2 regions of the Pantoea sp. ABR1s genome follow, and region 1 is predicted to be linked to the other one. Evidence: predicted binding sites of a transcription regulator. Region 1 holds the regulator's gene; the other holds the start of a gene.
What was found. The regulator CRP, encoded in region 1, controls carbon source genes, mostly activating them, when cyclic AMP is high. The targets are predictions, from matches to a motif close to ATGTGANNNNNNTCACAT.
Positions count from the first base shown of each region.

Region 2: ACXKZD_RS17665 (nucleoside-specific channel-forming protein Tsx) is a predicted target of CRP. The motif match lies at 6,398-6,415, and genes of this name have one in related genera.

Region 1 is NZ_CM173823.1:423,474-431,575, forward strand. It holds gene ACXKZD_RS01960 (YccS/YhfK family putative transporter) at 1-1,917, opposite strand, end outside; gene crp (cAMP-activated global transcriptional regulator CRP) at 1,975-2,607, opposite strand; gene ACXKZD_RS01970 (OsmC family protein) at 2,911-3,315, shown strand; gene ACXKZD_RS01975 (phosphoribulokinase) at 3,560-4,429, opposite strand; gene ACXKZD_RS01980 (YheU family protein) at 4,491-4,709, opposite strand; gene ACXKZD_RS01985 (hydrolase) at 4,714-5,730, opposite strand; gene ACXKZD_RS01990 (LysE family translocator) at 5,788-6,390, shown strand; gene ACXKZD_RS01995 (LacI family DNA-binding transcriptional regulator) at 6,392-7,372, opposite strand; gene tauA (taurine ABC transporter substrate-binding protein) at 7,609-8,102, shown strand, end outside.
Region 2 is NZ_CM173823.1:3,745,298-3,753,399, reverse strand. It holds gene abgT (p-aminobenzoyl-glutamate transporter) at 1-803, opposite strand, end outside; gene ACXKZD_RS17685 (M20 family metallopeptidase) at 965-2,407, opposite strand; gene ACXKZD_RS17680 (amidohydrolase) at 2,404-3,717, opposite strand; gene ACXKZD_RS17675 (LysR family transcriptional regulator) at 3,832-4,728, shown strand; gene yjdN (VOC family metalloprotein YjdN) at 4,804-5,241, shown strand; gene ACXKZD_RS17665 (nucleoside-specific channel-forming protein Tsx) at 5,338-6,204, opposite strand; gene ACXKZD_RS17660 (sensor histidine kinase) at 6,484-7,839, opposite strand; gene ACXKZD_RS17655 (response regulator) at 7,836-8,102, opposite strand, start outside.

The sequences.
Region 1 (8,102 bases):
ATCCAGCAGGTTAACCTGTGAGCTTTCACCATCATATTCCAGCCGCTGCTGACACCGCTGCAGCGCGATTTCACAGGATTGCAGGTAACGCTCAGCCAGCGAGGCAGTGAGCATGGTGTGCTCCCGCGCCAGAATCGTCATGGCGTTGATATGCTCGACGATAAACTGACTGTGCGTGACCCAGAGCCGCATATCACTCAGATAGCGGGAGTTGAACGCGGGTTCCTGCATCGCCTGATTCAGTGAGTTAAACAGCGCATTGTGTGCCTGATTGACCTTCACGCGCTGATAAGCCAGTTTCTCTGGTGACTGTTCGTCACCCAGCAACAGCCGCAGCGCATCCTGATAGGTTTCCAGTGCGTCATGGGCGTTCTGCCGCAGTAAGCCGCTCTGCCACTGCGGCCACAGCCACAGCATCCCGCCAAAGGCGATCAGACAACCCATCAGCGTATCCATGAGTCGCGGCAGCAGAAACTGCGCGCCATTCAGCGACAGCAATTGCAGCGAGTAAACCGCCGTGACCGTAAAGCCAATCATCGACCAGCCATAGAACTGGCGGGTAAAGCGATAGCTGATAAAAGTAATTGCCAGCATGATCAGCAGCACCAGCGACTCCGGCACCGCCATGCGCAGCGTGGCGGCCGCGATCACCAGACCGGCAAAAGTGCCCAGCGCCCGGTGCTGAATGCGGACACGGGTAGCGCTGTAGCCGTTCTGGCTGACGAACATGATGGTCATCAGGATCCAGTAGGGTTTGGGGATGTTGAAGAACAGCGCCAGCGCGCTGCCCAGCATCAGCATCACCGCAAAGCGGCCGGCAGTGCGCAGGGCCGATGAGCGAAACGAGAGATAACTGCGCAGCGCCGGTAACAGCGGCAGACGGCGCTGGCGGTCAGCCATCAGATCGCGCTGATAAAGGGGTTTCTGGGTGCGCAGGACCCGCGCGATGCGGTTGAAGTGGTAAAGGCAGAAGTTACCCACCGGATTGTCGGGATGCTGATGGGCGATTTTCTCCAGCGCGCCGAGCTGTTTATCCATCGCAAAGCGATCGGGTAGCTGGTGATAGAGAATGTTATCCGCCAGCACCCGCAACCGGGCCGAGATGGTTTTGGCATTCCAGCGGATCACCGCTTCGGCGTGGCTCTGTTCGACCAGCTTCTGCACCTCTTCCGGCCGATGCAGGCTGACCGAGATATGTTCCTGCAGATCCAGCGCCACCTGAAAGGCGCGCGTCAGCCGTTTATGGCTGTGATCGCGGCTTGCCGACAGCATATGCATCTGCTGATAACAGGTGTTAATCAGATCGACCACTTTCTGCTGACGAGCCAGCAGCGGCGGCAGCGCCTTTTCCGGATCGGTCAGCTGCGTCAGCAGGGTATATTTTGCGTCGCAGTAGTTAGCCAGCTCGCGATAGATCAGGCTCAGGCTTTCGCGCATTGGCTGCTCTTTCCACAGCCAGAACCAGAACCAGTTAAAGAGCCCGTACCATAGCGTGCCGCCGATATAGAGCAGCGGGGGAACATAGATTGGCATGCGGCCAATCAGGCTCAGGGTAAAGATGGCGGCAATCAGGGTGCCGGGCAGCAGACGACCATGCAGCGGGCTGATCTCCCCGGTAACGCCGAGCAATAAGGGCATGGCAAACAGAATCAGCGGCAGCGGAATAGCATGCAGGGTGAGCCACTGCATCAGAAAGCTGCCGAGGGCAAACAGGCTGCCGCCAACAATCAGGCGTTTGAAGAAGCGTTTATGCGGGGTATCCAGACCGGCGATGTTGCAGCAGGCGGGCACTAATGAGAACAGCAGACCTTTTTGCAGGTCGCCAGCCAACCAGCCCAGCGCCACCGGCAGACAGAGCACCAGCGTTTGCCGCAAGGCGTAGTTAACTTCAGGATGGTAAATAATTCGACGCCACATCGGCCCAACACAAACAATAACGGCGTGATGTTGCCATCACGCCGTGGGTGACAGGAATTAGCGGGTGCCGTAAACGACGATGGTTTTGCCGTGTGCGGAGATCAGGTTCTGATCTTCCAGCATCTTCAAAATACGGCCCACGGTTTCACGTGAACAACCAACAATCTGGCCAATTTCCTGACGAGTGATTTTAATTTGCATGCCGTCGGGATGCGTCATGGCATCTGGCTGCTTCGCCAGGTTGAGCAGGGTCTGTGCAATGCGTCCGGTTACGTCGAGGAAAGCGAGGTTACCCACTTTTTCAGACGTCACCTGCAGGCGACGCGCCATCTGCGATGAGAGTCGCATCAGGATGTCAGGGTTAACCTGGATCAGCTGACGGAATTTCTTGTAAGAAATCTCCGCCACTTCGCACGCGCTTTTCGCACGTACCCAGGCGCTGCGCTCCTGGCCTTCTTCGAACAGGCCAAGTTCACCAATAAAATCGCCCTGATTCAGGTAGGAAAGAATCATCTCTTTGCCTTCTTCATCTTTAATCAGAACCGCAACGGAACCTTTCACGATGTAGTAAAGCGTTTCTGCTTTTTCACCTTGGTGAATCAGCGTACTTTTGGATGGATACTTGTGAATATGGCAATGGGACAGGAACCATTCGAGTGTAGGGTCTGTTTGCGGTTTGCCGAGAACCATTCGCTATTATCCTCTGTTGTAATCGTGCCCAAAATACAGGGGGCAGTTTTCCCTGTCAGGCGGTGAAAGCTTCAAGCGTTTCCATTTCAGGAAATTATTCGGGCCGCATCAGGCGCAGTGCGCATCATCCTTCCCGGCTTCGTCATCGGGTGACGAAAAATATTTTCAGCACTGTTTGTAGCACAGCTTTTGCCGACTGTCTTCTGTTGTCTCGCTTCAGCTACGGGCGGATTTCTCTGGATTGCTGTTTACCAGGCGAAAGCGTACTCTGGCGACAAAACAGCGTATTCCGGAGCAAAAATCATGCAGGCAAGAGTGAAATGGGTAGAAGGGCTGACATTCCTCGGAGAATCCTCATCCGGCCATCAGATACTGATGGATGGAAATTCGGGTGATAAAGCGCCCAGCCCAATGGAGATGGTGCTGATGGCGGCGGGCGGATGCAGCGCGATTGACGTGGTATCAATTCTGCAAAAAGGCCGAAACGATGTGGCTGATTGTGAAGTAAAACTGACCTCAGAACGTCGTGAAGAGGCGCCGCGAATCTTTACGCACATCAACCTGCATTTTATCGTGAGTGGCAAAGCCCTCCAGGATAAAGCGGTCTCACGCGCTGTTGATCTTTCTGCTGAAAAATATTGCTCTGTGGCCATCATGCTGGGTAAAGGCGTCAACATTACCCATAGCTATGAAGTGATCGAACTTTAGTACCAGCAGGGATCTTTTAAGGTCGCGGGCAAAATCTGTCGTGCTCTGCTGTCAGACTGTGCCTGCGCTGGGAACCGGGTCAGATCGGAAAGACGCAAAACCGCCATCCATGGCCGCTCGGCCCGCGCCGTCCCTGGCGCGGGACGCTTTCCTCTTCTGACCCGGTACCCTGCGTGTTAAGCTTTTTCGCTGCTGTCAGATTCATCCTGCATTGGCATTAGTCTGGAAAGGCTCTTTTGGCCTCTTACTCTATTCGTTTGCCTTCCATCAGCCGCTTCACCAGCGGACCCATGATCAACTCCATCGCCAGACCCATTTTGCCGCCAGGCACCACCAGCGTATTGATGTGCGAGATAAACGAGCCCTGCAGCATCGCCAGCAGGTAGGGGAGGTCGATATCTTCCAGCGCCTGGAAGTGGATCACCACAAAGCTCTCATCCAGTGACGGAATAGCGCGGGCAGCGAACGGGTTTGAGGTATCGACCGTCGGGACGCGCTGAAAGTTGAGGTGAGTGCGTGAGAACTGTGGTGTGATGAAGTTGATGTAATCTTCCATCGAGCGCACCACCGAATCCATGACCGCTTCACGTGAATGGCCGCGCTCGCCAGTGTCGCGCACCAGCTTCTGAATCCACTCCAGGTTCACAATCGGCACCACGCCAACCAGCAGATCAACCTGTTCTGCTACGTTGTGCTGCGCCGTTACCACGCCGCCGTGCAGCCCTTCGTAGAAGAGAATATCGGTGTTCTGCGGCAGCGGTTGCCACGGCGTAAAGGTGCCGGGCACCTGATTCCACGGCACTGCTTCATCATAGGTATGCAGATATTTACGCGACTGGCCCTGTCCGCTCTGACCATACTCTTTAAAGCTCTGCTCCAGCAGGCCAAAGTCATTGGCTTCCGGGCCGAAGTAGCTGACATGACGTCCTAAATCGCGCGCCTTACGAATCGCCATATCCATTTCAGGGCGGGTAAAGCGGTGAAAACTGTCACCTTCCAGCTCCGCCGCATGAAGATCGAGCTGCTGAAAGATTTTGCGAAACGCCACGCTGGTGGTGGTGGTCCCTGCGCCGCTGGAACCAGTCACCGCGATAATGGGATGACGTGCAGACATAGAAAAGCTCCCTGTGAGGTCGGGCAATAGGCATTGTTAACACGAAATGCCGTTGGGTGCATCAGCCACGAAATTCTTTGCGCGGCATGATATTGACCGATTCGTGCAGTTCCGACCACACCAGTACCACTTCACCCGTTTCCAGCTGACGTCGCACATCGGCCACCTTGTCGATCAGGCTGCGTTCCTGCTCGCCATAGTCCGTGCCTTCGCGCAGCACAAAGGTTTCAATCAGATTTTCAAGGGTCTCAGGTGAGACCTGTTGCCAGGGAATAATCACGAGATCAGTTATCCAGAAAAGGGGCGATCCACTGGGGGATACGCTGTTCCAGCCACATTTCAGGCTGGCGTAATGTCCCACCAACAAAACCTACATGGCCGCCGTGTGGTGTCAGTTGATAAGTAATAGTGGCAGATAATTGGCTGCTGTGCGGGATCACCTCATCACTCATAAAAGGATCATCTTTGGCGTGAATGATCAGCAGCGGTTTCTCTGCGTGCTTCAGCCAGGGCATGGCGCTGGCACGATGATAGTAATCGGCCGCATCCAGAAAACCGTGGGCGCGGGCGGTAATGGCATCATCAAAATCGCGCAGTCGACGTAGCGCTTTCAGCTGCGCCAGATTGACCGGCAGCGTATCCGGCCAGGCGTGCAGTTTGCGGCGGGCATTTTTCTTGAGCTGCGCCAGCAAATAGTATTGATACACGCGTGAGAAGCCGCGTTCCAGTTTTACGCTACAGGGCTCCAGCAGCAGCGGAGCGGAGACAATGACGCCCGCGTCTACCTCAGCGGCTGCGCCCTGCTGGCCCAGCAGGCAGCCCAGCATGTTACCGCCCAGCGAGAAACCGACCGCGGCGGTGGGTACGCGGCCCCAGCGGGTGCGCAGCCAGTGCAGAAAAAAGCGGGCATCTTCGGTTTCGCCAGAGTGATAGATGCGGTTGAGCCGATTCGGTTCGCCGCTGCAGCCGCGAAAATGCATCACCACCGCCAGCCAGCCGCGCGCGCGGCAGATCGCCATCAGGCCATGAATATAGGGGCTGTGAAAACTGCCCTCCAGCCCATGAAACAGCACCACGCGCGGTTTATGCTGCGCGAACTGCGGATCTTCACTCCAGGCGAGATCGACAAAGTCGCCATCCGGCAGGTCGAGACGCTGCCAGTGGGGATCGCCCGCGATACGACGACGTAGCAGGCGCGGCAGCAGGGTCTGCAGGTGCGCGTTACGCAGACTCTCAGGTGGCGTGAAGTGCTCGTTTTCCGGACCGGTAAATTTCATGTGGTAAAAGCTTGTCTGTTCCATATCACACTGTTAGCTTCGATAAGTTTTTTCTTGCAGGGTAAGGAGTACCCGATTGCCATGGAACTGAGTCTTTTCTTATCAATGTTGGGATTTCTTTGGGTCGCGGCCATTACGCCCGGGCCTAATAATATGTTACTCACCGCCTCGGGCGCTAATTTTGGCTTTATGCGCACCATTCCGCTGATGATTGGCATCATGATCGGAATGCAGGTGATGCTGCTGATGGTGGCCTTTGGCGTCGGCGGGCTGATCCTGCTCTATCCTTCGCTGCACCTGGTGCTGAAAATCGCCGGTAGCCTCTATCTGCTCTGGCTGGCATGGAAAATCGCTACCGCCAGTTATGAGAAGCTGGAAACCGATCAGGCGCCGGATGCGCCGATGCCCTTCTGGCAGGGCGGATTGTTGCAGTTGATCAATCCCAAGGCCTGGCTGATGGCGCTGGGCGCGGTCGCCAGTTTCAGCCTGGCCGGTGACGCATATCGCCATTCAGTGATGGCGATAAGCATCGGCATGTTTCTGGTTAATCTGGTATCGGGTGTTATCTGGATGGGATTTGGTGCGATGATCGGCCGCATTCTGCGCAGCCGTCGCGCCTGGAAAATCTTTAACCTCGCCATGGGGCTGCTGACCGCCGCCTGCGTGCTGTTAATCTGGCACTAAATTAGCTGGATGCGCGTTCAACGCGCGTCCAGGGCAGCACCTCGCGGATGACTGGCGCATTAGGATTGCGGATCTTCTGCAGCAGCAATTGCACGCTACGCGCGCCCAGCTGGTTCATCGGCTGCTCGATGGTCGTCAGCGGCGGATTCAGGCTGCGGGTAAACGACACGCCATCAAACCCGACCACCGCCAGATCTTCCGGCACGCGCAGACCCGCTTCCAGCGCCGCATGCACCACGCCTACCGCCAGCACATCTGAAACCGCGAACACCGCATCCGGCGGTTCCGGCAGCGCCATCAACTCCCTTAGCCCCTGACTGCCCGCCTCACAGGAGATTTCGTAAGTGTAGGAGACGCCGGACCAGACATACCCCAGCTCCTCAATCGCCTGCCGGTAGCCCTTTTCACGATGATGCGAGTAAAGGTAACGCATGTCGCCATTGATCAGCCCGATGCGTTTACGCCCTTTACCGGCAAGGTAATGGACGGTGTCGCGCGCGGCTTCAAGGTGATCAATGCTGACCGAGGAGGCGGGAATATCCGGATCAAATTCGCAGCACTGCACCCAGGGCGCCCCGGCAATGAGCGCCTGCAAATCCTGTAAACCGGAGGCCGCATCCATCGTAATCACGCCATCCACCACTTTTCCGGTCAGCAGGGAGAGATAGGCGGCTTCACGCTGGAGCTGCGAAGCGGAGTTACAGAGCAGGATGTGATAGCCGTGCAGTTCCGCTTCGGCCTCGATGCCCTGAACCACGCGTGAACAGAAGGGATTGGTGATATCCGAGATCAGCACCAGCAGCATGTTGCTTTGCGACGTACGCAGCTGACGCGCCAGTAAGTTGGGCTGATAGTCGCAGGCAGAGATTGCCGCCAGAACTTTCTCACGCGTATCGGGCTTCACGCCGGGATGCGCGTTGAGAACCCGCGATACCGTGGCTTTGGAGACGCCAGCCAGCTGAGCGACTTTCTCGATCGACATCGGATTCAGAAACCTTAACAGGCAATAATTGGGAACGCATATGAATAGCACAGGGACAATGTGAGCGCCTGACATTTTTGCTTACTTTAGCTATTTTCAGCATTTGCGATTTTTAACTTAGTTTTGCAGATAGTGATCTAAGAACTTATTTCTATTAGGGATAATTTTTAATTCCTTTATGAAACTATAGCGCGCAGAGACACTGCCTCCACTATAAAAACGGTGGGGTAGTGATCATGGCAGCAACACGTTTAACTTTTTTAGCCGCAGCGCTGGCGCTGCTGGCGTTTCGGGCTGATGCGGTCAATGTCACCGTGGCTTACCAGACCTCGGCTGAGCCGGCGAAAGTGGCGCAGGCTGACAACAGCTTTGCGAAAGAGAGCGGGGCCAGCGTTGACTGGCGCAAGTTTGACAGCGGCGCCGGGGTATTACGTGCGATGGCGTCCGGTGACGTCCAGATTGGCAATATCGGTTCCAGCCCGTTAGCGGTCGCGGCGGCGCAGAAGCTGCCGATTGAAGCCTTTTTACTCGCCTCTCAGCTGGGCAACTCTGAAGCGCTGGTGGTGAAGAAGAGCATCACCACGCCCAAAGATTTAATTGGCAAACGCATCGCGGTGCCGTTCATCTCTACCACCCACTACAGCCTGCTGGCTGCGCTGAAACACTGGGGCATCAAACCGTCACAGGTACAGCTGGTCAATCTGCAGCCGCCAGCGATTATTGCTGCCTG
Region 2 (8,102 bases), 740 kb from region 1:
AGCAGCGCGGCGATCCCGGCAGCCCGCAGACCGCGGTTTTCAAGCGGCGTCAGCGCCGCCAGCTTCTCGCCGTTGCCCTGCCACTTTGGCAGTCGCGGCTCGACAAATTTATCGGTCAGCAGCGCGCCCACAATCGTCAGCACAATCACCGACGTGGCCATAAAGAACCAGTTATCGATCACGCTGACATGCACCGTGTCGCTGACCGCTTTAGCCGCTTCAGTGCTGATGCCCGAGAGCAGCACATCGGTGGTGACAATCAGCAGGTTGGCGGTAAAGCCGGAGGCCACACCGGCAATGGCGGCCAGCAGGCCCGCCACCGGATGACGGCCCACCGCCAGAAAGATTAGTGCGCCCAGCGGCGGCATCACTACCAGCGCGGCATCCGAGGAGATATGGCTGAAAAAGGCGATAAACAGCACCATGTAGCTGGCATAACGGCGGCTGACGCGTGACGCCATCTTCACCATCAGCGACTGGAGCAGGCCGACCTTTTCCGCCAGTCCGGCACCAATCACCAGCGCCAGAATCGATCCCAGCGGGGTAAAGCTGCTGAAATTTTTGATGATATTTGGCAGGATCCACTGAATGCCTGCGACGCTCAGCAGGTTATTCACCCGCACGATTTCGCCGTTGCTCGGGTTCTTCACCGCCAGATCCAGCGCGCTGATAATGGCGGTCGCCACCATCAGCACAACGATCAGATAGACAAACAGTAAAAACGGGTTGGGGACTTTATTCCCCACGCGCTCGATCCAGCTGAAGAGCCGGCCAGGACTGCGGTTCTCGGATGTTGCTTCCATGGTATTGGTTCTCGTCTTGTGTCCCTTTTATCGGCGGTAGCAAGGCCTGACGCCGGTCGCGTTGTGCGACAGGCGGTGAGTTCAGTTCCGGCACCGCTGAATCGGGGAAGTGTTTGCAATATTTTTTTATAGTGGTCCGCGTCAGAGACACGGCCGTTGGCTCATTCGGCCAGTTTTGTTGGTGTGATCCCCGCCGGGATCGGGCAGTGATAGGGCTGCGTGGCGCGTAGCCGATCAAACTCGGCCCGGCAGCCAGCCAGCGCCTGCCGATCCGTTAACAGCGTTAGCACCGTGGCCGCCATCACTTTGCCCGCCAGAAACATCCCTTTATGCCCGATACTGGTGCGTCCCTGCGCCACCAGTTGCCAGGTGTGCAACGGCGTGCCGAAGGTAAAGCAGGGCGCAAAACACTGTGCAGTCGGCGTCACCCAGCTGACATCGCCGACGTCGGTGGAGCCATAAAGCAGCTCTCGCGTGACCGCATAGGGCGCGACCTCATCCATAAACAGCTTGTCGCCCAGTTGTTCAGCCCAGGCATGACCGGCTTCCCCACCGGTTCGGGCGGCATTGAGCCGGGCATTGCGCAGATCGTCATCAGTGAGCGTGGCACGCAGTTCCGCCGCAAACGCGCGCTCTTCGTCGCTATAGTCGGGCAAACCAAACTGATGCAAATAACGCTCCATGACCGCTTCCAGCGCGCGATTCGGCACGTAATCCGAGCAGGCTTTATCAAAACGTACGGTCAGCGTGGTGTCGGTCATCAGCGCTGCACCCCTGGCGATATTGATCACCCGTTCATAGATCGCCTGCGCCTGTGGCAGTTCCGGGGCGCGGATCAGGTAGAGCACCTCCGCATCGGCCTGCACCACGTTTGGCGAAACACCGCCGCTGTTGGTGATGGCGTAGTGCAGACGTGCCTCCTGAACAATATGCTCGCGCAGAAAGTTGGCCCCGGTATTCATCAGCGTGACGGCATCCAGGGCGCTTCGGCCCAGATGGGGAGAATTGGCCGCGTGCGCCGCAACCCCTTTGAAGCTGAACGCCGCCTGAATATTGGCGAGGGTGCGCAGATTGAACATGCCGCTGAACCCCTCCGGATGCCAGGTCACGGCGGCATCAACATCGTCAAACAGCCCTTCGCGCACCATAAAAGTCTTGCCCGAACCGCCTTCTTCGCCAGGGCAGCCGTAAAAGCGAACCGTGCCACCCGTGTGATGCTGTTCCATCCAGGCTTTCACGGCGCAGGCCGCCGCAACACCTGCCGTGCCGAGCAGGTTGTGACCGCAGCCGTGTCCGTTGCCGTTGGCTTCCAGAGGTTGTGGCCGGGCGCAGCCCGCCTGCTGACTCAGGCCCGCCAGCGCATCGAACTCGCCAAGGATGGCAATCACCGGCTTGCCGCTGCCCGCACTGGCGATAAACGCTGTATCGATGCCACCCACGCCGCGTTCCACTCTGAATCCCTCTTCTGCCAGCGCATCAGAAAGCAGGGCTGACGAGCGGGTTTCGGCAAAGCGGGTCTCCGGTGTGTCCCAGATGGCGTCGCTGAGCGTGCTGAAACGAAGCTGATGACGATCGATATAGTCGGCAATAAAGTCTTCCATCATCGTGAGCCCCCATACTGCGCCTGGTTCAGCGCCAGCGTCGCCAGCAGCGTGATGGCGTCCGGCATCACCCGCTCATCGAAGTCGAATTTCGCATTGTGGTGACCCGCCGCCAGCTCACAGCCAAAAATGACGTAAGAGGCCTGACCGCCGCGCTGCTTTACCCGTTCCATCATGTAGGTCGCATCTTCTGAACCCGCCGCCTGCGCTTTACGATCGACCACGGAGTCGAAGATACCGAGCGCGTCCGCCTGCTGATGGATGAAATCAACCCATGGCTGCGTCGGGGTACAGCTGCGCGCGGCCCCCATCAGCGAGACCCGCTGCTCAACGCCATACATCGCCGCCGCACCGGCAATCACCCGCAGCGCCTGCTGATAAATATCGTCATTAACCTGATTGGTCACGCCACGGGTTTCGACTTTCAGCAGGGCGCAGTCGGCTACCACATTGCGGCCGGTTCCCGCCTGCAGCACACCCACGTTGACCCGTGCCACGCCGCCGCTGTGCTGGGTTAAACCATGCAGCGCCAGCGTTGCCTGTGCGGCGGCCAGCAGGGCATTACGGCCCTCTTCAGGACGACCGCCCGCATGGGCACCGATGCCGGTAAAGTGAACATCCAGCTTGGTAGTGGCGAGGAAGCTGTCGCTGCCGCACACCACTTCGCCTGCCGGTACGCCGGTTCCAATATGAATCGCGGTGAAGCGATCAACGTCATCGACCACGCCCGCCGCCACCATCGCTTTTGCGCCGCGAACACCCTCTTCGGCGGGCTGGAAGATCAGTTTAATCGTACCGCTGAGCTGATCTTTCATCGCCATCAGCACCGAGGCGAGACCCAGCCCGATAGTGGTGTGGCCGTCATGCCCGCAGGCGTGCATCATGCCTGCGTTGCAGGAGGCGAACCCTTCACGTTGCGGCAGATGATCGTCAGCCTGGCTCTCGTTGAGATCCAGGGCATCCATATCGACGCGGAAGCCCATCACCGGGCCTGGACGGCCGGTCTCGAGCGTTGCCACGATGCCGCAGAATCCGCCGGAGAAGTGGCTGATCCACTGCGGCAGCGCGCCCTGTTGCAGCGCGCGCGCTTCCTGCTGCTTCAGCACCGCCTCGTCGGGCAAGCCCATCCGCGCGTCAGCGTCGATGACCTCACGGCCCAGCTTCAGTTGATAACCGAGCTTATGCAGCTCTTCAGCGACTAAGGTGGCGGTGCGGAACTCCAGCCAGCCCGATTCGGCATAGTGATGGAAGTCGCGACGCCACTGTTGCAGCTGTGGCAGCCGGGCGCTGACGTGGTCTGAAAGGGGGTTCATCGGCTCTCTCCTCGTTGTTGATTTTTTATGCACTGTTCCGAATCTACACAATGGTATTGACCGGCATAAGATGCGAATATCTTGTGACTGATAAACAACGGTTATCGCAAAATTATGTCTGCCAATCTCAAGCTCCATCAGCTGCGCGCCTTCGTTGACGTGGCGCGACAGGGCAGTATCCGGGCGGCAAGCCGTCTTTCCGGGCTGTCACAACCGGCGTTAACCAAAGCGATTCAGGAACTGGAGCGCGAGCTGGGGGCAAAGCTGTTTATCCGCCGTCAGCAGGGCGTGGTGTTAACCGATATCGGTGATAACTTTTTTCGGCATGCCAGCCTGGTGCTGGCAGAGCTGCGGGTCGCCGAAGAGGATATTCAGCAGCGGCTGGGACTGGGTGGCGGTCAGGTGAATATCGGCGTCGGTGGTAGCGTGGCGCGCACCATTATGCCGCAGGTGATTAACCAGTTTCATCGCGAATACCCGCTGGTGAAGGTGCGCATCGTCGAAGGCCAGCTGGTGTCGATGGTGCATGAACTGCGCCAGGGCGCGCTCGATTTCACCATTAATACCTACGATCAGAGCCATCTCGATCAGGAGCTGATGTATGAGCGGATGATGGAGCGCGAGTACAAGGTGGTGGTGCGCAAAGGCCATCCGCTGGAAAAGGCGCGTTCTCTGGCGGAGTTACAGCAGGCGGACTGGACGATGCCAACGCCTAAAGGCAGTTACTACCGCTTGTTGCACGATCTGTTTGGCGAACGCGGCATGGCCCCGAAAATTGTGGTGACCTGTGAAACCTTTATGGCCTGCACCAGCCTGGTCGCGCAAAGCGATTTCATCAGTATTCTGTCGGTCGACGTCATTGACGACCCGATTCTGGGCCGGTCGCTGGTGGCGCTGACGCTCGACGAACCCCTGCCGAAAGCGATCTTCTATCTGATCCAGCGCAAAGACACGACGCTGACCCCAATGAGCAGTTATATGGCACAACTCTTTCGCCGTTATTGCCAGTAAAATCAGCGAGTAAAGTCGATCGTCTACACTGTTAAGGTACTGAAAAAAATCCACCCGACAAATATAGAGGTTACGATGCAAGTCAGTCCTTATCTGTTTCTCTATGGCCGTTGCGAAGAGGCTATCGACTTTTACCTGCAGGCGACCGGGGGAGAGTTGCTCTCTAAAATGAAATTCGGTGATATGCCGGATCAGGGTGAGCAGGTCGGCGATCAGTCTGCCGCGCCGCAGCCGCCAGAAAAGATCATGCATGCCCAGCTGCGTATTGGTGACGGTGAGCTGATGCTGAGCGATGGCAACACCGATCAGCCGCCAGCGTCTGAGCATGCCGGTTACGCGGTCAGTCTCTCAACTACCGATGTCGAAAAGGGTAAAGCCTGGTTTGAGAAACTGTCGGCAGGCGGCAAGGTGACAACTGAGTGGCAGGAGACGTTCTGGTCGAACGGATTCGCGATGTTCATTGATAAGTTCAACATTCCATGGCGCATCAACGTCGAGAAGCCGCAGGAATAATCGGGCCAGCCGGCGTCGTAATTTGCGGCGCCGTATTAATTAATGGCAACTGCCCGGATTAATGCGCGGCGGCGCTATTCAGGCCGCCGCACGTAATCAGAAGTTATAACCCGCCACCAGGTAGTAACCCCAGCCAGTCGATTTCACTTCAAACGGCCCGTTGCCGAAATTCAGCTCCTGACCATCCGCCCACTGTCCGCCGTTGTGGAAGTAACGCGCCACCGCAGAGAAGTGCCAGTGATCGTAACCCAGTGACAGAATATGGCTGGAGGCGATGGAGTTGCTGGTGCGTGATGAACCGCCTTTATCGCGGAGATCGGAACCCCAGTCGAAGTTGGTGAAGCCCACATAGCCCAGATTACCGCCCCACAGCGTGGTGATTGGCACAAAGTATTTCACTTTGAAGCGATAGCCATCCCAGCTGTTTTCATTCGCCGCACCGTAGTTTTCCCACTGATATTTTGCGTAGACGTTCAGCGACAGGCCGACATCGCTGTGCGTATCGATATCGGTGCCCAGACCCATATACCAGGTGTTCTGGCGGCTATCGCTGTTGCGGCCCATGTCGTAGATGTAGTTGTTAGCGAAATACCACTCTTTGAACGGACCAAACGCCAGGCTGGTGCCGGTCAGTTTGTCGATAGAGAAGCGCGGCTCAATCTCCATAAACATCGGTGAACCGTGATCAAAAATGCCGTTGGCGTTGCTGTTGCCTGCGCCGAAGAAGTTGGTCAGATCGAGGTAGCCATAAAAATCGAACCAGTCCTTCTTCGCAAACGCTTCATATTCCAGATAAACGTCGTTGTTAAACTGCGGTCCGAAACGGGTGTGGTAGCTGCCTACCACGTTAACGCTCTGATGCCACCAGTCGGAGACATACTGCGGATCGCTTTCAGCGGCCTGCGCAGCGCCACTCAATGAACATGCCAGCACGGCACCTGCTATCAACGTTTTAAATTTCATTATTATCAGCCACATGCTTTTGACCGCCGCACAGCAGACGCAGTCAGAGAGAAATCGGTCCCTTGATGGGAATGAGGGTTTCACAGCAAATAACAGCCAGTTCTTCAGCCCGCGTAGCGTGCCTGTAACAGATCGATAGAAAATAGATTTTGCTCACGTTTGTCAAAAAGTGTTGCATTACAATTCAGCTAAAATGTGATGCGCTTCACAATAATGACCAGGATCGAACGGAACCAGGCAACCGTTTACGTTGTCTGGTTCGTGATCAAACGGGCGGGATCAGGGAAGGGTGACGCGAACCTGCAAACCACAAATGGCACCCTGTGGCGTCATGCAATTGGAAAGGGCGACGTGAATCTGATGCTTCTGTGCGACGTTGCGCACAATGGATAATCCCAGCCCGCTGCCCTGGGCTTTAACGTCAGGTGAACGGGTAAAACGGTCAAAGGCGCGTTCGATAAAGGATTCCGGCATGCCTGGCCCGTTATCGACAATATCGACCACTGTTTTACCTGCGACCCGATGCAGCAGCACATCGACCAGGCTGCCCTCCGGCGTGTGCAACATGGCGTTACCAATCAGATTGTCGAACAGGCTGCGCAGCTCGGAACGGCTGGCCTGCAGACGATACTGCGTGGAGCCATTAAAGCCGATATCGATGCCGCGTTTATCTGCCACCACCATCAGCTGCTCAATGCTCTCTTTCAGCAGATCGTCCAGTTCGATATGCTCGACGCTGGCGACCACGCTCTGGTCATCCTGACGCGAGACATTAAGTAACTGCGTGACCAGATGACGGGTGCGTGTGACGCCCGCTTCCAGCTGGCTGAACTGCCGGCTCGCTTCGCCTGGCTGGATATGCTGACGCAGATTTTCCAGCTGCAAGGTCACCGCCGTTACCGGCGTGCGCAGCTCATGCGCCGCATCTTCCAGGAACTGACGCTGCGACGACCAGGCCTCACGCAGCTTACTCAGCAGCGAGTTGTAGGCGGCCACCAGCGGCAGGATCTCATCCGGCAAGCCTTCGGGTGAGACATTGTGCGGATGATGCGTCTCCTGCGCGGCAATCTGACGCGAAGCGACCTGCAGATCCCGGGTGATCTTGCGCACCACCAGCCAGATCACCAGCAGTGACAGCGGCATCATCAGGATCAATGGAATGATCGCTGACAACGCCCGCTTGACCATCAATGCCTTCATGTAGCTGAGGTTGTGCATCACCTGGATAGTTTTTATCTCGCTGCCAGGTAAGCCGGGCCGGGTATAGATGCGCCATTCGCAGTCGTCGCACTGACCCACATGCACGTCGCGATAGCCCCGTTGATTTTGCAGCGGAGCCTGCAGCTCCGGCCATGAGCTGGCTCGTAACTGACCCCGATCGTCCCACAGTTGCACCACAAAGGCGCTCTTCGCCTTGTCAGGCGCAATAAGCATCGGCATCAGGGCGGGCATCTGTTTATTAGTGGACCAGGCATCAGCGATTTTTGCCAGCTGATCGTCCTTCATGGTGCCAACCATATCGCCATAGCAGCTGAAGAAATACCAGGTGACGCCGCCGATCATCAGCAGATGAATAATCAGCAGCGTAGAGAGTAATTTGTTGCGTAATGAACGCATAAAGGTGAAGGGTTTCATATTGCCGGTACCCGCCAGCCCAGCCCGCGCACATTGCGGATCACGTCGTTATCCAGCTTGCGGCGCATCCCGTGGATCAGGACATCCACCGCGTTGCTGCTGACTTCATCGCCCCAGCCATAGATGCGATTTTCCAGCTGCTCGCGCGACAGAATAGCGCCTGGCCGCTCCAGCAGGGCGTAGAGCAGGGCATATTCGCGCGCCGTAAGCTGCTCGCGCTGTCCTTTGTAGAGCACTTCGCGGGTCATCATATCCAGCTGCAC